Regions from separate parts of the Brevibacillus sp. FSL K6-0770 genome, predicted to be linked through region 2. Evidence: riboswitches for the same ligand, from Rfam matches in the RefSeq annotation. Region 2 holds a riboswitch; each other region holds the start of a gene.

Region 1 (4,768 bases), 2.2 Mb from region 2:
TGACGCCGCAGGGACAGCCTGGCAATCCGAGGCCCCGCTTGTTCCGTTTGCCTGAACACGAAGCAGTGATCAACCGAATGGGCTTCAACAACCACGGTGCGTATTTGGCTTCGCAGCATCTGGTAGATTACGCTTATTCCGATGTTCCGATCGGGATCAATATTGGCAAAAACAAAGTCACTCCTAATGAGGAAGCGGCTTCTGACTATATCAAGTGTCTGGACATGCTTTATGCGTACGGCCATTATTTCGTCATTAACATCAGCTCGCCGAACACGCCGAATTTGCGCGACTTGCAGGAGACAGAAAGCATGCGCCAGCTGGTGCGGGCGATACGCGAGAAAGCGGCTGAGCTGGAAGCGCGCGGCATTCAGAAAAAACCGATTTTGCTCAAAGTAGCTCCAGACATGTCTGACGAGCATATGCGCGATGTTGTGCAAGGGGCTGTGGCGGAAGGCATTTCCGGGATTATTGCCACCAATACGACACTGTCGCGGGAAGCTGTTCAAGGGCATCGGTACGCCGAGGAAGCGGGCGGTTTGAGCGGAAAGCCGCTGACAGAGCGATCGACAGCGTGGGTGAAAGAGATTTATCAGGAAGTCGGAGGCAAAGTGCCGATTATCGGTGTCGGAGGCATTTTTACCGGAGAAGACGCCTATCAGAAAATACGCGCAGGCGCCAGCCTGGTTCAGGTTTATACTGGCATGATTTATCAAGGGCCTGGCATTTCGAAGCAGATCAACAAGCAATTGCTCAAGCTGATGCAGCGGGACGGTTTTTCCCACATCAGCGAAGCGGTTGGCGTGGACGCGAAAGCGTAGAATCAAAAACGTAGAACCAAAAACAAGGCTCTTGCAGTCAATGACATTCGCCAAAAGGTCATCGGTTGCAGGAGCCTTTTGATAATAAGCTTTACGCTGGATTGGGCGATTGAGTATAATAATGTAGGACAAGCAAGAACTGTCAAACAATTGGATATTGTCGGCAATAGGTGCCTTTGTGTGCATGAGCACGAAGGGTAACAGGGAATCGGGTGAAAGTCCCGAGCGGTCCCGCCACTGTAATCAGGGAGTTCTCTTTGATGAAGTTCCACTCATATTCATATGGGGAAGGACAAAGAGCGCATCGATCTGAAAGCCAGGAGACCTACCTACTTGCCACACCCTGGAGACCTTCGCGGAAAGGAGCGGTGAATACGGAGCAATTGGACAGAAGTTCATGTCTATTGTTTTGTGCGCATACCTCGTCTGCTATCGGATGGGGCTTTTTTGATTGGAAAAAACGGTAAAAAGAACAGCAAAGGAGGAGAAGTTGCCTTGAATCGATCACGCTTTGTCTCGACCTGTTTATTGATTGCGGGCTTTGTTCTTTACTTTCTCGTAAATGAACCGCAAACTTCTTACGCGATGCACATTATGGAAGGGTATTTGCCGCTGTCGTGGGCGTTGTTCTGGTGGGTAGTATTTATTCCGTTCTTCATTCTTGGCATTCGTTCGTTAAACAAAATCGTCAAAGAACACCCGCAAATGAAGCTGCTTATTGGCGTATCAGGTGCCTTTGCTTTCGTGCTGTCTGCTTTGAAAATTCCTTCGGTGACGGGAAGCAGCTCCCATCCTACCGGAACAGGACTTGGGGCGATCATGTTCGGCCCGTGGGTGATGTCTGTGCTGGGCAGTCTGGTGCTGTTGTTCCAAGCCTTGCTGTTGGCGCATGGCGGATTGACCACGCTTGGCGCCAACGCTGTTTCGATGGCGGTTGTCGGGCCGATGGTGGCTTACGGGGTGTACCGCCTGATTGTCCGTGCCAACGGAGGACAACGTTTGGCTGTCTTCGCTGCGGCAGCTCTTGCTGACCTGGCGACTTATGTAGTGACATCTGTTCAGTTGGCGCTGGCTTTTCCGGCTGAGTCTGGCGGGGTATTGGCTTCTTTCGCCAAGTTCGCTGGCATTTTTGCCATCACACAAATTCCGTTGGCGATCAGCGAGGGGCTTCTGACCGTGCTCGTCTGGAACTGGCTTCAATCTTACAATGCAAAAGAGCTGGCGGAGCTGCGCTTGCTGAAACGGGAGGAATCGCTGTGAAAAAAGGAATGAACTGGCTGCTGCTCCTGGGTGTCGTCGTGCTTGCGATCGTGCCGTTGCTTTTGGTGCAGGACTCGGAGTTCGGCGGAGCGGACGGAGCGGCAGAGGAAGCGATCAAGGAGATTGCCCCTGCGTACGAGCCGTGGTTCCAGCCGCTGCTTGAACCGCCAGGAGGCGAGACGGAGAGCTTGCTGTTTGCCGTGCAAGCGGCATTGGGAGCGGGCATTGTCGGCTATGCGATGGGCTTGTACAAAGGTCGGCTGGATAAAAACAAAAAATGAACTGGCAGCAGCTTGACTCTCTTTCGTATCAAAACCGTCTGAGATTTTTGCCGCCGGAACACAAGCTTCTGTTTGCGAGCGCGTTGATTTTGCTCGTTTTGACAGGACATGAGTGGTTGCAAATGGCGATTTGCATTTGGATGGGAGTATGGGTGATCGGATATGCCCGTATTCCCGTCCGTTTCTATTTCGGATTTCTTCTTTTGTCTCTCTCGTTCTTTGTTTTGGGTTTGCCTGCACTTCTGCTGGAAGCGACAAGGGCGGAGACAGCTCCTGTGACTCAGATGGCAGTGGCGTGGCATGTCGGCCCTTATTTGATATACGTTCCAATGAGCGCCATCAGCAAGGTGTGGGTGCTGTTTTGGCGAACGATGGCCAGCCTTGCCTGCTTTTCCTTTATTTTGTTTACGGTGCCGTTTGCCGAGATTTTGCAGGTGTTGCGCAAGCTGCGGCTTCCGGTCATCGTTACGGATTTGCTGATGATTATGTACCGCTTTATTTTCGTGTTGCTCGGCGTCTCCCATCAGTTGTGGATTGCTCAGCGCTCGCGTGGCGGGCACCGGGGATTTCGCGCGACGATGCGCGACATCGGCGGTCTGGCTGCCCAGCTGTTCGTCAGGGCGATGCGCAAATACGATGCGTTGTACAAAGGGATGGCAGCCAGAGGCTTCGGGGAAAGCTTGCAAGTGCTTTCTTTGCACAGTCATTCCCGCTCCAGACGATATGAATGGGAGTCGATAGCAGGCTGTGTTCTGCTGATTTTGCTGGAGTGGTGGACAGGGGGATAATGCTTTGACATCATGGCTGTTGGAATTTGCTGACGTGCACTACGCCTATCCGGGTGGCCGCGGCCCTGTGCTGCGCGGACTGTCCCTGGGCATTCCAGAAGGGAAAAAATGCGCGCTGCTCGGACGAAACGGTTGCGGCAAATCTACTTTGTTTTTGCACGGGAACGGGATCATCCAGCCGCAGCAAGGGCAAGTGAGCTGGAAAGGGACGCCGCTCAGCTACAAACGCGCTGCCTTGCAGGAGATGACGCAAAAAGTCGGTCTTGTCTTCCAGGACCCGGAGCACCAACTGATCGCCAGTACCGTAGCGGAGGATGTATCCTACGGGCTGTGCAACCGGAACCTGCCGGCGGACGTGATTCGCCAAAAGGTACAGGCGATTCTTCAGGCGTTCGGGATGACCGAGCTTGCTGACGTGCCGATTCATCACCTGAGCCTGGGGCAAAAGCGTCGACTGGCTTTGGCCGGGGTCATGGTGCTGGAACCGGAGCTGTTGCTTTTGGATGAGCCTACGGCGTATCTCGACCGCTATCAGACGCGAAATCTTTTGCGCGAGCTTGATGCGATTCACCAAAACGGGACGACGGTGCTAATGGCGACGCATGACATGGATATCGCGTTTGAGTGGGCGGAATGGATTTGCGTGATGGATGCGGGCAAACTCGTATTTGCCGGGGAGCCGCAAGAGGCATTGGCACAAAGGGAGCTGCTGGAAAGCCTGCATCTCGGCATGCCGCTCATCGCTGACGTGTGGGAAGCTTTGCCGCAGGAATGGCGACAAGAAGCTGGAGAGCGCGTCCCTTGTTCGCTGGAGGAATTGAAAAAGCGTCTGCTGACTGGACAGGTTGCTGTCCGTTAGCGACGGAGAAGCGGTCGCGCTGGCGGCCGTTTTTGTTGTGCGCGATTTCTTGACGCATGGCAAGAACAATCCAAGGGTATTCTATCCGTAAAATTCCTTTTGGAGGTATCCCTGATGGAGCACGATTCGTTGATGAGTTCTTCGCTTGCTGGCGAGGAGCAACAAGAGTTTCCCGAGAAGGTCAAAGATCAGCTCATGTTCAACGTGTTGGAAAAGGAAATGACGACCGAAGAAAAGGAAAAGAAAGCGAAAGACGAATATTTGACAGGAAAATCGTAGTCATTACCGAAAGGTCCTTCTCGGCTAACAAGAACGAGAGGGGCTTTTTTGCTCAGTTGTTGTTCCCTTTGTCTTCTTTTTCTTGCCGTTCTTTCAAAATGGACAAGAAGGCCAAGAAATCGCCCAGCAGAACCACAACGGCCGCCATCAACGCCAGGTCTTCCGCAGAAAAACCATTGTTCTGCTTCATGGTTCAGCCTCACTTCCATAGGTTATCTGTCCCTTGTATCATATGCGGAGCCGTTCGGACGGAAATGGGTATACGCACAACTTTGCCATCTTGAGAAATGTCGGCCGGATTTTGTAGGGAAATGTCTGTTTTTAGCGAATAAAAGAGAATGGACCTACTTAAAACGGGAGAAGTGGTGAGATTGTGATTTCAGCTTTGAATAAGACGCTCTGTGTTCAGCAGCTTGTGGAGAAATTGAGAGAAAAAGAGCTTGTCCACGTTTCCGGCTTTGACTTGAAGGAAACGAACAA
Region 2 (4,768 bases):
TTTCTGGAAAGCTATTTGTTTTACAGCGGCTTCTTCTACCCGCTCTTTTTGGCTGGACAGGGCAAGATGACGAGCAGTGGCGAGATCATCGACCTGATTGTGCGCGACGAAAGCATTCACGGACTGTACGTCGGCGTGCTTGCGCAAGAAGTGTATCAACGCCTCAGCGTCGTCGAGCAGACAGCTGTGAAAGAGGAGCTGTACGCGTTGCTGCACGAGCTGCATGAGAACGAAGAGGCGTATACCGTGTCTCTATATACGGAAATTGGCTTGGCGGACGAAGTGCTGGCTTACGTGCGTTACAACGCGAACAAAGCGTTGATGAACCTGGGACTGGACCCGTTCTTCCCGGAGGAAGAAGTCAATCCGATCGTTTTGAACGGGATTCGGACGCATACGAAGCAGCATGATTTCTTCTCGAAAAAAGGAAATGGCTATGTCCGCACGCTCAACGTCGAGCCGCTGACAGATGATGATTTCCGCTTTGAGTAAAAAGTTAAACGTATGTTTAAAAAGACTGCCGCTCATTGGCAGTCTTTTTTCGATTCCGATCCGAAAATGCGCCAGTAGAATATACGTGAGGTTTGCTCGATAAATAATATTTTAATAGATGGGAAGGAAATGAATCGCCTATTTTCAATATCTTTTCATTTATATTTATGTTATAAATAAATGACGTAACGAGCTGTTTTACTTCTGGTTGTCCAGATAGAATCGTGATCAGCGCGGAAGTGGCAAGCGAGAAGCGATCTGGTCATCGATTACCGATTTGGTCGACTGATTTATCTGACAATTATTCCCGCTCGATCTGATCCCGGTTGTTGGGGCATGAGCGGGCGGAGTGATTGTGTGAATTTTTTCACTAATCAGAGGGTTGCTGAAAAGCACCTTTGCTTTGGAATTACAGGAGGGTTTGTGTCATGCATCAAAAAGGTTCTTCTTCGTTCATCCTCATCATCGGCTTTATGCTGTTCGCTCTGTTCTTCGGAGCGGGGAATCTGATTTTTCCACCAATGCTGGGGCAAATGGCTGGAACGAACGTATGGACGGCCAATGCGGGCTTCCTGGTGACGGGAGTCGGGCTGCCGCTGCTGGCGATTATCGCGTTGGTTTATTCGGGAATGGATGATTTGCGTTCGTTGGCGAGTCGTGTGCATCCGGTATTTGGTCTTGTGTTTACGATTTTGCTCTACTTGGCAATCGGGCCGTTTTTCGCTATTCCGCGATCCGGGAACGTCTCGTTTGAGATCGGAATCAAGCCATTTTTGTCCGAGCAAGCTGGTCCGGTTCCACTGATCGTCTTCACCGTCTTGTTCTTTACACTCGCTTGCCTGTTATCTCTCAATCCTGGGAAAATTATCAATGTAGTCGGAAAAGTCTTGACACCGATCAAGCTGACTTTTATCGGAGTGATTGTGTTGACGGCGATTTTGTTCCCGATTGGCGCGCTGCAAGCACCTGTGACGGATTATCAGTCCAAAGCGTTTTACAAAGGCTTTCAGGACGGCTATTTAACCTTGGACGCTTTGGGGGCATTTGTGTTTGGAATCATCATCGTGAATGCGATCAAGCAAAGAGGCATTACGGCGAAAAAGCAAATTTTGCTCACGTGCGCAAAAGCAACGATGATCGCGGGCGCACTTCTGGCGTTCTTCTACACGGTGCTTGCCTATATGGGTGCTTCCAGTGTGGAGAAGCTTGGTCATCTGGAAAACGGGGCGCAAATTTTGGCCAAGGTGTCCAATTACTACTTCGGCTCTTACGGCGCCGTTTTGCTTGGCCTCATGATTACGATCGCATGCCTGACCACCAGCGTCGGCCTCATTACAGCGTGCTCTTCGTTTTTCCATTCGCTGTTTCCGGCGATCTCGTATAAAAAGTTTGCCGTCATTCTGGCTGTGTTCAGTACACTCGTCGCCAATATCGGCTTGACGGCGCTGATCAAAGTGTCGGTTCCGATCTTGATGACCATGTACCCGATTGCGATTTCCCTCGTCTTTTTAACGTTTATGCACAAAGGATTTGGCGGACGACCAGAGGTGTATCAGGGAAGCTTGCTCGCTACTTTTCTGATCAGCCTGTTTGACGGACTGAACGCGGCAGGTGCCCAGCTTCCCGTCATCAACGACTTCTTTACTCGCTACTTGCCGATGTATACGATCGGGCTTGGCTGGATGCTGCCCGCTGTTGCAGGCGCTGTGATCGGCTACACTATTTACATGATTCGCAAACCTTCTCTGCGGGCACAGGAGCTGCGACTGACCAAGCAGTAAACCGGAAAGCTGGCAGAGTAGAGGCAATCAGGCTGAACTTTGAAATAATTTTGGTGAGTGGAAATAGTTTAGCATGACAAAAACTGGTTTACGTGTTACTGTAAGGAGAAAGGTGCTCTTTTGCTAGATGCGAGAGCACATGCACTCATACCGACAATTTCATATGAGTGGGAACAGGTTCCTTGGCCGCGAAAATCGGCGCAAGGATGAAAAGGGAAGTCGGTGAGAATCCGACACGGTCCCGCCACTGTATGAGGGGAGTTTGCACAGCGATAAGCCACTGGTCGAGACGGACTGGGAAGGCGTTGTGCAGATCGTGATCCTCAAGTCAGGAGACCTGCCTGTTTCGACAACACTGCTTAACCTACGGGAGATAGGGAGGTGTTAGGATGCTGTGATCTCAGTGCTTATTTGGCATTTCTAACGTTCTTTTTGACCGTTGGAAATGCCTTTTTTGATTGGCTTTACAAATACCTTCAATGGATGGGAGAGAAAGCTCATGAAAAGCAGCAACCTGGGATATCCGCGAATCGGCAAAGACCGGGAGTGGAAAAAAGCATTGGAGTCCTTTTGGGCAGGCAAATTGGAAGAGTCAGCGTTCCTTGCGCAAATGGAGCAAATCCGCCAGCAGCATCTGATCAAGCAAAAAGACAAAGGCATCGAGTGGATTCCCGTCAACGACTTTACTTACTACGATCACATGCTGGACATGGCTGTCATGTTCGGACTCGTTCCGAAGCGTTTTGCCTATGATGGCGGCCCGGTACCGCTCGATACGTACTTCGCCATGGCGCGCGGCAACAAAGAAGCTGTCGCAAGCGAAATGACCAAGTGGTTCAATACGAACTATCACTACATCGTTCCTGAGTTTGGCGAACGCCCGCCAGTGCTGGCAGAGAACAGGCCGCTGAAAGCGTACCTGGAGGCCAGGGATCAGCTGGGCATCGTCGGGAAGCCGGTGATTGTCGGGCCGTACACGTTTGTCAAGCTGGCGAAAGGATATGCGAAGGACGAGTTCGAACGCGTTGTCGATCAGATCGTGCCGCTTTACGTGGACGTGCTTCGTGAACTCGAACTGCATGGCGTGGAATGGGTGCAAATCGATGAGCCGGCTTTCGTCCAAGATATTTCCGAGCAGGACAGAGCGCTCATTCGCCGGGTGTACGAACAGTTCAGTCAGGCGCTGCCACACCTCAAGCTGATGGTTCAGACGTATTTCGAAGCGGTGGATTGGTACGAGGAACTGATCGCGCTGCCAGTGGAAGGCTTGGGCCTGGACTTTGTCCACGGAGGAAAAGCGAATTTGGCCAACCTGACGGCACATGGCTTCCCGCAGGAAAAAGTGCTCGGCGCAGGAATCGTCGATGGCCGCAACATTTGGCGCTCGGCCCTGGAGGAAAAGTGGGAGCTGGTCAAGACGATCAGCAATGTGGTCGACCCGGACCGAATTTGGCTACAGCCATCGAGCAGCCTGTTGCATGTTCCCGTCACTGTTGAAGCAGAAACCGATTTGCCTGGGGAAGTTCAAGCGGCATTAGCCTTTGCGGACGAAAAATTGGGAGAAGTGCAGCTTTTAGTCCAAGGATTCCGATTTGGAAAGTATGTTATATCGAAGGAAATTGCCCAGAACGAAAAGGACTTGCTCCGCCTGGCCGAGTCTCCGGCGAGAAACCGGGAGAAAGTACAGCAGGCTCGAAAAGCGCTGGAGACGACAGAAGCCAAACGCGACGTGCCGTTCCACGAGCGCCGCGATATCCAGCAAGCCGCCTGGAAGCTGCCGCTTTTGCCTACAACGACGATCGGCAGTTTCCCGCAGACGGCAGAGGTTCGTCAGGCCAGACAGCAGTACAAAAAAGGGAACTGGACAGTCGAGCAGTACGATGCCTTCATCGCGGAGCAAATCAAGCAGTGGATTGCGATTCAGGAAGAGATCGGGCTGGACGTGCTTGTCCACGGCGAGTTTGAACGGACAGACATGGTCGAATATTTCGGGGAAAAGCTCGATGGCTTCGTCTTCACGAAAAATGGCTGGGTTCAGTCGTACGGTTCCCGTTGCGTCAAGCCACCTGTCATCTACGGCGATGTGCAGTTCGTCGCTCCCATGACCGTCAAAGAGAGCGTATACGCCAAGTCGTTGACGGAAAAACCAGTAAAAGGCATGCTGACAGGTCCGGCGACCATTTTGAACTGGTCATTTGTCCGCGATGACGTCTCCCGCCAAGAGGTGTGCGAACAGATCGCCCTGGCGCTGCAAGCAGAAGTGGAGGCGCTGGAAGCGGCGGGAATCCGCATGATTCAGGTGGATGAGCCTGCGCTGCGGGAAGGCTTGCCGCTCAAGCAGGCAGACAGGGCGGCGTATCTGGACTGGGCCGTCAAATCGTTCCGCGTGGCTACCTCGACAGTTGCCGCGAGCACGCAAATTCACACGCATATGTGCTATTGCGAATTTCACGACTTCATCGACGTCATCAGCGAGCTGGATGCCGACGTCATCT
Region 3 (4,768 bases), 1.1 Mb from region 2:
GCAGCTGCATGATTTCCTCGATCAGCGGCGTGACGTCATCCTTTTCCTCACCGAGCCAGTTTTGATAAGGGAAGCGTCCCATCTCCAGCACTTCGCGGACACGGAAACCGACAGGAGGCAGCCCTTCCTGTTCCAGTACGGCGAGAACACGAGCCAGCTCTTTGCGCGTATAGCGGGCAAGCGGCTTGTCAGCGAGCGTAATCTCTCCCGCATCAGGGGCAATGACGCTGGAGATCATTTTCAGCAGCGTCGATTTGCCGCTGCCATTCGGACCGATGATGCCGAAAAACTCGCCCCGCTTCACGTCAAAATCGATTTCTGTTAAAACCGATACATCCTGGTAAGCTTTTTGCAAACCTCGTACGTGGATCATCGTAGCTACCTCCTTCCGGTTCGTTTGTTTTGCTTCAACAAATAGGCGAAAAACGGCGCTCCCAAAAACGCGGTCACGACGCCGAGCGGGATTTCCGTAGGAACGAGCAGCATCCGCGCCAGCGTATCCGCCCACAGGACGTAGATGCCGCCGCCAATCGCCGACATCGGCAGCAGGATGCGATGATCCGGCCCGACCAGCATCCGCACCAGATGCGGTACGACGAGGCCAACGAAGCCGATGATCCCTGAGATCGAAACCGCTGCCGCCGTCAACAAAGTCGATACGAGCAAAATAATGAGCTTCGTCTTGTCGACATTGACGCCCAGATGCGCCGCCTGACGCTCACCCAGGGCAAACAGGTTCAAGGAGCGGGCATAGCCAACCAGCACGATTACGCCGATCAGCACATACGGAATCAGCACATACGTAAAAGCCCAGCCGCGAAACGACAAGCTGCCCATCAGCCAAAAGACGATTTCGTTCACCGTCTGGTTCGACAAGGACACCATAAAAGAGACGAGCGAACCGAGAAACGCCTGAATGACGACCCCGGATAAAATGAGCGTCTCTGTTTGCAGCTTGCCCTGCGTCTTCGCCAGCGACAGTACAATCCACAGACTGCACAGCCCCGTCAAAAAGGCGACCACAGGCGTGCTCCATTCCCCGAGAAAAGCGAATTGCAAGCCAAACAGGATCAGAAAAGCGGCACCGACAGCAGCTCCGGATGCCACTCCCATCGTAAACGGGTCTGCGAGCGGATTGCGCAGCACCCCTTGAAATCCGGCGCCCGCAAGCGACAGGCAAGCCCCTACCAGAATCGCCAGGATGACGCGGGGAAAGCGCACTTTCATCACGATTTGCTCGGACGAATCCGGCCATGTCACGGCAACCAAGTCCGACATGCCGGGGAGCTGATGCAACAAGATCAGCCATACTTGCGAAAGCGGAAGCGATGCCGCTCCCATCGAAATGCTGACTACCGCCGATGCCAGCAGAATCAGACTGCTGGCTCCTCCCCATAAAAGCAACTGCTTCTTCATTTTATTTCACCAGATCAGGGTAAATCGCTTTGGCTACCTCGATCAAACCTTGGGTAATCCGCGGTCCCGGGCGCGAAAGCAAATTTTGCTCCATCCCGAAAATCTGCTTGTCGCGGATCGCCTTCATCTTGTCCCAACCGTTGCGGTTCGCAATGATGTCCTCCAGCTTTTTCCCTGTCTTGTCGTCCGTAATGCCTTTTGCATACAAAATGACGTCAGGATCGCTTTTTAAAATCTTTTCTTCGCTGATCGGGTTCCACCCTTGGGTATCAGCGGCAATGTTTGTCGCGCCTGCCAGTGAGATCAGCTCATCCAGAAATTCCCCTTTGCCTACCGTCCAGCCCGGCGAAAATTCCAGGTACACTTTTTTCTTGTCTTCCGGCTTCACCGCTTTGACCGCTTCCTGCACGCGCGCGATGTCCTGCTTCATGCTTGCGACTACTTTTTCCGCCTGCTCCTGTCTGTTTGTAATGACACCCATCGCCAAAATGTTGTCAAATATCTCATCCATTTTTTGCGGGTGAGTCACGTAAACAGGCATGCCTAACGTTTTCAGCTTCGCAGCGACAGGCTCATCCATCGAGATTCCGCCGATGACCAGATCAGGCGACTGGGCGAGAATCGCCTCTTCGCTCGGCTTGACGACACCGCCCACTTTCGGCTTCGTGGCAGCTTCTGCCGGATAATCGTCGTAGTCGGACACCCCGACGATCCGGTCGTTCAGGCCGAGTGCGAACAAAATCTCCGTTTCACCTGGAGAGGTGGAGACAATCCGCTGCGGCTCTTTTTGCAAGGTCACTTCTTTTCCCGTCGAATCTTTGACCGTCAGCGGGTAGACAGTGGCTTTGGCCGTTGTTTCCTGTGGTGTTGTCTGTGGCGCCTCTGTCTTTGGAGCAGGGGCTGTTTGCGTGTTGCCATTGCCTGTGCAGCCGACCAAGCTTGCAGCAATGACCAGGGGCATGAGCAGTTTCCACGAACGTTTCATATGTATAACTTCCTTTCTGGGCAACTGGTTGATTCTTAGCATAGAAAAACCCCTTCGCTTCCAGCGGGAAACAAAAGGGTCGACTTGCCAGGACGATCTGGTCACGCCAAAAAGTCCTGAACGGGCCGAACCTTTCCGCGAAGGCGCAGGCACATCATGCAAACAGGCAGGTCTCCTGGCTTGCGGCTTGCGACAGCCGCTTTACAGTGGCGGGACCGCGCCGGATTTGCACCGGCTTCCCTTTTCACCTCGCCCATGACAGACGAGGCACCTGCTTGCTGTATTCAGTTGTTTGTACCTGCAAGCTAAGACTCACCCACCATCATAGCATTCCTTGGCCAAAAAAAGAATGCGTCATTTTGCAGCAAAACGCAGGTCCAGGCTACCCGTCAACCTGCAGCAGCCACTAGCCTTTTGCCTAACCGACGAAAATTACTGCTTGCGCTTGTGCAAGTAATCGATAATTCCCATCGCGCACACCTGCAAATCCAGTCGCAGGACGTTCATCACTTCATGCTGCTCGGCAATGCCGCGCGCTTGCAGATGCTGGCTGACAAGAGCGAACAGCCTGTCCCCCAATTGCTCCGTGCCAAGCCCGGCGGAAACGGCCGCCTCGCCTTCTGCCACGAATACGGGAAGCCACTCTGCCACTTGCCGATAGACGTCCTCCACTTCTTCCGTCATGCCAAAATGCCCGAAGTAGATACGCTGGAGTTCGCGCTTGCGAAAACGCTCGATAGACGCAAGCATCGCCTGCGGATCGAACTGGTTTGGAGACGTGGACGGCAAAACGAAATGCAATCCGTCTTTTTGGAGTTGCGGATAAAAAACGCCCGCTGTATCACCTGTGAACATGCCGCGGCTAACCGGATCGTAAATGCTGAAATGATGGTTCGCATGGCCGGGCGAATCCAAAAATTCAAGGACACAGTTCGGCCCGATCGGCAAGGTGTCTCCGTCTTTTCGCACCAAGATTCGCTCCTCGGGAATCGCCACAATCGGATCGAACAGGCGGTTGAAATCGTCCTGGTAAACGGCTTTCGCTCCCGCAATCAAGCGACTCGGGTCCACCAGATGGCGCGCTCCTTTTGGATGCACCACGATTTTGGCCTGCGGGCATTCGCGCAAAAACAAGCCTGCCCCACCCGCGTGATCCAGATGAATGTGCGTCACGATGATGTATTTGACTTGCTCCGGCGAAAAGCCGAGCTTGTGCAATCCTGCCACAATGTACGGTACGGACGGGCTTGGCCCTGTCTCGACAAGCGTCAATTGTTCCTCTGCTATTACATACGTTCCCGTCCGCTCCGCCCAGCCCATGTCAAAGCCGTCAATCAGATGGATGCGGTGCCCCAAGGAAATCGGTTCAGTAGGTTGCATCGATTTTTCTCCCCCTGCCAACTTGATATCGTGTGAATATTTCCACTTTACCATTGATCGTGCCCGGATTCGAGAGGGCTTTGCCGTTTCTTGGCTGGTTACGGGCGGGAAGCGATGCGCGCTACTTCGCCATTCGTCATTTGTACCAGTTGCTTTGGCGTCAGCGAAAAAACAGCGTTCGGATGCCCGGCAGCCGCCCAGATGACTTCGAAGCGAAGCAAATCCTCATCAATCCACGTCTCAATCGGTTCCAGATGTCCGACGGGCGAGACACCGCCGATGACAAATCCGGTTTTTTCGCGCACAAAATCGGCATCTGCTTTTCCCGGCTTCTCCTGCATCCATTGCGCGAGCAGCTTTTCGTCAATCCGGTTTGTGCCGCTTGCCACGACCAGAACAGGCTTGTCCGTCGTCTTCCGGCGAAAAATGATCGACTTGGCAATTTGCGCGACCTCGCATCCGATCGCTTGCGCTGCCTCCGCTGCTGTGCGGGTGCTGTCCGGCAGTTCGACCACCTGATTGTCATACCCCAATTGTTGCAATCTCGCTTGCACTTTCTGCGCGCTTTCTTTTAATCGCTGCATTAGTTTTGCTCCTTTCCTTTTACACGTTTTCGTTAAATGAACGACAGGTATGGTTATAGCTAAGGCTCTGCGTAATACATCACGACCTGAATGACGGCTTGCTTTTCGCCTTCATTGCTGTACTGATGGGGAACGTTTCCGGCAAAACGGATGCCGTCACCTTCCGACATGCGAAACAGCTCGTCCTTGATTTTCAGGCAAAACTCGCCCGCGCTGACGGTAATGTACTCGTAGACGCCTTCATTGTGTGGAGCCGACGAGTAGCTTGCCCCCGGGTCAAGCTCGATGCGAAACATTTCCAGCTTGGTCATCGGATCAAAAGGAAACTGCAAATACGCCCGGCACAAGCCGTTGTCTTCGATGATGGGCGACACGTCTGCGATTGACACAAAAGAAACGGCAC
Region 4 (4,768 bases), 750 kb from region 2:
TAACGCTTTGACCTCCTGTCGAGATTGCTCGTTGCGCAATGCTTCGGAAAAGAAATAGACGTGTTTTTTCCCTGTGCGCGGATGAGTGATTACTTCCGTTTCTACCCCGAACACATCCCGAATCAAGCCGGGTTCCAAAACCTCATCAGGGGTGCCGGAAGCGACCAGCTCACCGTCGCGGATGACGTACAGCCGATCACAGTACATCGCGGCGATGTTGAGATCGTGCAGCGATGAAAACACGGTAATTCCGAGTGTTTTGACCAAATCCATGACTTGCAGCTGATACCGGACATCCAGATGGTTGGTCGGCTCGTCGAGAACGAGAAACTCCGCTTGCTGCACCAGCGCCCTGGCAATCAAGACGCGCTGCTTTTCCCCGCCGGACAAGGAAAAAAAGCTGCGCTCGGCGTAAGCCTGCATCCCAACTCGTTCCAGCGACTCCTCGCAAATGCGGCTGTCGGCTGTCGTATCCGTTTGAAACAGCCGCTTATGCGGTGAGCGGCCCATCATGACGATCTCCATGACCGTAAAGTCAAATTCGACCGAGCTTTCCTGACGAACCACCGCCATGCGCTGTGCATTTTGCCGGGCAGACAGCTGGTACACGTTGTCATCGTCGAGCGAAATCAATCCGCTGTACGGCTTCAGCACGCGATAAATGCTTTTGAGCAAAGTCGACTTCCCGCTGCCATTCGGCCCGATCAGCCCGACGAACTCACCGGAGCGGACCGTCAGACTGACGTTGTGCAAAATCGTTTTGTTTTCCAGCCCGACTGTAATGTTCTCCACATTCAGATTCATCGTCCGCTACCTCCGAAAGAATAAGAACTGCGCAGCATCAGCCAAATAAAGAACGGGCCTCCGCACAACGCCGTGATGATCCCGATAGGAAGCTCCTCCGGGGCAAAAGCAAGCCGGGCAATCACGTCCGCCCAGATCAGAAAAATCGCTCCCAGCAAGGCGCTGACAGGCAAGACGCGTCGGTGATCGGAACCGACGATAACCCGCACGATATGCGGCATCATCAAACCGACAAATCCGATCGCTCCGCTGATCGAGACGATGACTCCCGTGAGCAGGGCCGTAATGACCAACAGCAGCTTGCGAAATTGCACCGTGTTGACCCCAAGCGTCCCGGCAGACTCCTCGCCCATCAGCATCGCATTCAACGAACGATACTGCGCCAGCAGCACGATCAGACAAATGACTACGATCAATGTCGGGATGGTCAAATACTCCCACTTGCCGCCCGCGAGACTGCCGCTCATCCAGAACAACACCGAGCGGATGCCGTGTTCGTTTGGCGCAGAGAAAATGATCAGACTCGTAATCGCCGACAAAATCGCAGAAATGGCAATCCCCGCCATGAGCAAGCGCACGGTCGAGTTTTGCCCGCCGATTCGCGACAAAGTAAAAATAAGCAGGATCGAGACAAGCGCCCCTGTGAAAGCGCCAAACGACAGGGCGAATTGTCCGTACATGCTGAATGCTCCGAACAAAATCACCAAAGTCGCTCCAGCCGATGCTCCCGAGGAAACGCCTAATATGTACGGATCTGCCAGGGAGTTGCGAACGAGAGACTGAATCGCAACCCCCACAACAGATAGACCAGCCCCGACAACTGCCCCCAACAGGACACGGGGAAACCGAATATCCCAGATAATTGTCTGCTCTCCTTTTGACCAATCCACTTCGATCCACTGGTTGGTCAGCGGAAGATTCGATAAGGCAATTTTCCATACTGTCGCTGGTTTGATTTCCACCGAGCCGAGTGTTACCGCAAACGTAATCGAGACGAGCAACCCGATCAGCAGGGCAACGATGATGAAGGGCATCTTGATCTTATGCAGGGCCGTTCCCTCCTTAATTAAGCAGCCGTTCTTTATTTGAATTTATCCGGGTACAGTCCTTCGCCGAGGATTTTCAGCGCGATCGGTGCGCGTACCCCTTCGGAAGCTGCGGACAGTGGCAATACAATCAAACGTTTGTTTTGAATCGCTGGCAAGTCAGCCAGTTCCTTTTTGGCGAGCAAAAACTCTTTCTTCTGATCAATCGTTTTGTCGCCGTAATCCACGACAACGATAACGTCAGGCTTGCGGTTCACGACTTCTTCCCAGCTCACGGTTGCCCAGCCTTTTTGAATGTCGTCAAACACGTTTTTGCCGCCCGCCGCCTTGATCAGGGCAGTCATGTAGTTGTTTGCAGCTGTGAACGGCTGATCTTCTCCGCTATCGTACACAAACACGCTGAGCGGCTTGTCCACGGTACCGATTTTGCTTGTCGTTTGTTCCATTTCCGCTTTCATTTTGCCAATCAGTTCGTTCGCCTTGTCTTCCACGCGGAAAATGCGGCCGATGTTTGCAATGTCAGCGAATACGTCGTCAATAGTCGGGCCCGGCTTGTTGGAAGACTCTTGCAGGTACGATTTGACCCCTGCTTTCTCCAACTCCTCCATCGAGCCTACACCTTTATCGCCAAAGGCGCTTTTCCAGCCTGCATACACAAAGTCAGGGTTGGCAGCCATCAGCACTTCTTTCGTCGGGTACTTGTCGGACAGCACAGGCACTTTGTCGTAGTCAGCTTTCAACTCAGGCAAAATTTGATCGTCCAAATACGCAGTCCCGGCCATTTTGTCAGCCAGACCGAGAGCGAGCATAATTTCCGTCACGTGCTGGTTCATGGTGACAGCGCGTTTTGGTGCTTCCGGATAAGTCATTTCGATGCCGTTGTTGACGATTGTCACTGGCTTGTTTTCGCCAGCGGCAGGCTGGGCAGCTTGCTCCGAGCCTGGCTTGGTAGCAGCTTGTTCAGGAGCTGCCGGTGTTGCGGAACCACACGCAGACATGAGCAGCATGATTGCAGTCACAGACGCGAACCAAAATCCTTGCAAGGCTTTCTTTTTCTTAGGTGTTTTATTCATTTGTTTTGTTACCCTCTCTTCTTTTCATGTTCTCTGTACGATGAAAACAATCGTTATGCAAATCGTAATTGTTACGAATTACATCTACACTATACGGAAAGCCGCTCCGTTTGGCAATACAGGAAATGGCATCCCCCCTCTCCACGTGTTGCTGCCACGATGATACCCATAGAAAAAAGCACCCCCCAGTTTTCCAATCGGGAGGTGCTCGACATACGCAGACATATCTATAGATCCAGCGTTTGTGGAGCGCCTTTTCTAAAGATTGCTTCTACATCTGTCCCATCCTCGTGGGTCGATTGCAAATGATCTCATGGCAGGTCTCCTGGCTCACGAATCAACATGCCTAGTTCCCTTCCCATTTTTCGTCTCGCGAAAAACAGTGGTTGCTGCGTACTAGGCACTCCTCGTTTACAGTGGCGGGACCGCGCCGGATTTTCACCGGACTTCCCTATTAAGCTGGCGGAACCAAACGATTCCAGCCAGCACCATCAGATTCATATGAAATTGTGTGTTTCGTGATCGTTAGCCAATCACAGTCAATTGTTTCGGGAACTTGCTCAATACTTCCACGCCTGATTCGGTTACGAGCACATCGTCTTCAATGCGCACGCCGCCTACTCCCGGTACGTAAACGCCTGGCTCGATGGTGAACACCATGCCCGGGCGAAGCGTTTCCTGATTTTGACCATGTACGGACGGATATTCGTGCACATCCATGCCCAAACCGTGTCCCAGTCGGTGCATGAAGTATTCGCCATAGCCTCGCGCGGCAATCAAGTCGCGAGCGGTCTTGTCGAGATGGGCAAAAGTCACGCCTGGACGAACCTCTGCAATCGCCGCCTCATTCGCCGCAAGCACTGTCTCGTAAATCTCGCGCAGTTGTTCGCTGACTTCCCCGACGGCAAACGTGCGGGTAATATCCGAAACGTAACCATCAGCTGCTACGCCGATGTCAAACAGCAGCAAATCGCCTTCCTGCACCTGGCGCGACCCTGGCGTTCCATGCGGCAATGCCGATTTTTCGCCTGCCAGTACCATCGTGGAAAAGGATGGGCCATCTGCTCCCAGACGCTTCATCTGAAATTCCAGTTCCGCGACAATCTCCATTTCGGTCTGACCGACTTTGAATTTTTTCAACGTCTCGCCAAGCGTATCTTCGATCAGTTGAACCGCATTTTTCAAACGGGCAACTTCATCTGCCGATTTGATCAGGCGCATTTCACGAAGCGGTTCTTCCACATCGGTGTAGCTCTGCGCACCGACGACTTGTCCCATGGCTTCGAAGCGTTCTACCGTCATGTGGCTTTTCTCGATGCCCAGCTTGGACAAGCCCGCTGGCAACGCCTGCTTGAGAATCTCGTACGGATTGTCCGTATCCGTATGTGTAAGAATCGTCTGAACAAACGATGCTGCCACCGCCGCTTCCCGATCAAGGGCAGGCACAATCAGCGAAGGCTCGCCTTGGGCCGGAATGATCAGCCCCATAAAACGCTCGTGCGGATCAGTAAAAAACCCGGTCAAATAGTAAACATGCTTGGGAGAAGTGATCAATACCGCGTCTAACTCATGGTTTGCCAAAAAATCGTGCAGCTTCGAAATACGCTCCTGGAACAACTGCGTCACCTTCTCTTTCGACAATATTCTACCCCTGAGAATACCATTTTCCTGCCTAAAAAAGAAGAGAGAAGCGGAAAATTCTCTCATGAATCCTCCAGCATATGCCCAAAGAAAATAAGCCAGCAGACGCGAAAAAAGGGGCAGCCTGGACGCTTGTGTCCCTACTGCCCTTCGCACTACAACTAATTTTTCATCCGTGGATCAAGCGCATCCCGCAAGCCGTCG

What was found. A riboswitch is a leader RNA that binds a small molecule or an ion and turns the genes downstream of it on or off. The one in region 2 is predicted to bind cobalamin.
Region 1: linked by a shared signal. The riboswitch ahead of NST23_RS23685 (energy-coupling factor ABC transporter permease) and the one ahead of metE (5-methyltetrahydropteroyltriglutamate--homocysteine S-methyltransferase) in region 2 are both predicted to bind cobalamin.
Region 3: linked by a shared signal. The riboswitch ahead of NST23_RS18215 (ABC transporter substrate-binding protein) and the one ahead of metE (5-methyltetrahydropteroyltriglutamate--homocysteine S-methyltransferase) in region 2 are both predicted to bind cobalamin.
Region 4: linked by a shared signal. The riboswitch ahead of NST23_RS09910 (ABC transporter substrate-binding protein) and the one ahead of metE (5-methyltetrahydropteroyltriglutamate--homocysteine S-methyltransferase) in region 2 are both predicted to bind cobalamin.

What each region holds. Positions count from the first base shown of each region.
Region 1 is NZ_JBBOBQ010000001.1:4,975,119-4,979,886, reverse strand. It holds gene NST23_RS23690 (quinone-dependent dihydroorotate dehydrogenase) at 1-821, shown strand, start outside; cobalamin riboswitch at 973-1,168, shown strand; gene NST23_RS23685 (energy-coupling factor ABC transporter permease) at 1,317-2,081, shown strand; gene NST23_RS23680 (energy-coupling factor ABC transporter substrate-binding protein) at 2,078-2,362, shown strand; gene cbiQ (cobalt ECF transporter T component CbiQ) at 2,359-3,150, shown strand; gene NST23_RS23670 (energy-coupling factor ABC transporter ATP-binding protein) at 3,155-4,009, shown strand; gene NST23_RS23665 (hypothetical protein) at 4,124-4,288, shown strand; gene NST23_RS23660 (hypothetical protein) at 4,341-4,478, opposite strand; gene NST23_RS23655 (hypothetical protein) at 4,662-4,768, shown strand, end outside.
Region 2 is NZ_JBBOBQ010000001.1:2,789,291-2,794,058, forward strand. It holds gene nrdF (class 1b ribonucleoside-diphosphate reductase subunit beta) at 1-492, shown strand, start outside; gene brnQ (branched-chain amino acid transport system II carrier protein) at 921-2,273, shown strand; cobalamin riboswitch at 2,432-2,632, shown strand; gene metE (5-methyltetrahydropteroyltriglutamate--homocysteine S-methyltransferase) at 2,773-4,768, shown strand, end outside.
Region 3 is NZ_JBBOBQ010000001.1:3,865,611-3,870,378, forward strand. It holds gene NST23_RS18205 (ABC transporter ATP-binding protein) at 1-373, opposite strand, end outside; gene NST23_RS18210 (FecCD family ABC transporter permease) at 379-1,416, opposite strand; gene NST23_RS18215 (ABC transporter substrate-binding protein) at 1,418-2,401, opposite strand; cobalamin riboswitch at 2,550-2,691, opposite strand; gene NST23_RS18220 (MBL fold metallo-hydrolase) at 2,834-3,781, opposite strand; gene NST23_RS18225 (YbaK/EbsC family protein) at 3,880-4,365, opposite strand; gene NST23_RS18230 (helix-turn-helix domain-containing protein) at 4,425-4,768, opposite strand, start outside.
Region 4 is NZ_JBBOBQ010000001.1:2,035,987-2,040,754, reverse strand. It holds gene NST23_RS09920 (heme ABC transporter ATP-binding protein) at 1-804, opposite strand, end outside; gene NST23_RS09925 (methyltransferase domain-containing protein) at 1-1, opposite strand, end outside; gene NST23_RS09915 (FecCD family ABC transporter permease) at 801-1,838, opposite strand; gene NST23_RS09910 (ABC transporter substrate-binding protein) at 1,886-2,923, opposite strand; cobalamin riboswitch at 3,222-3,431, opposite strand; gene NST23_RS09905 (M24 family metallopeptidase) at 3,449-4,540, opposite strand; gene NST23_RS09900 (ABC transporter permease) at 4,726-4,768, opposite strand, start outside.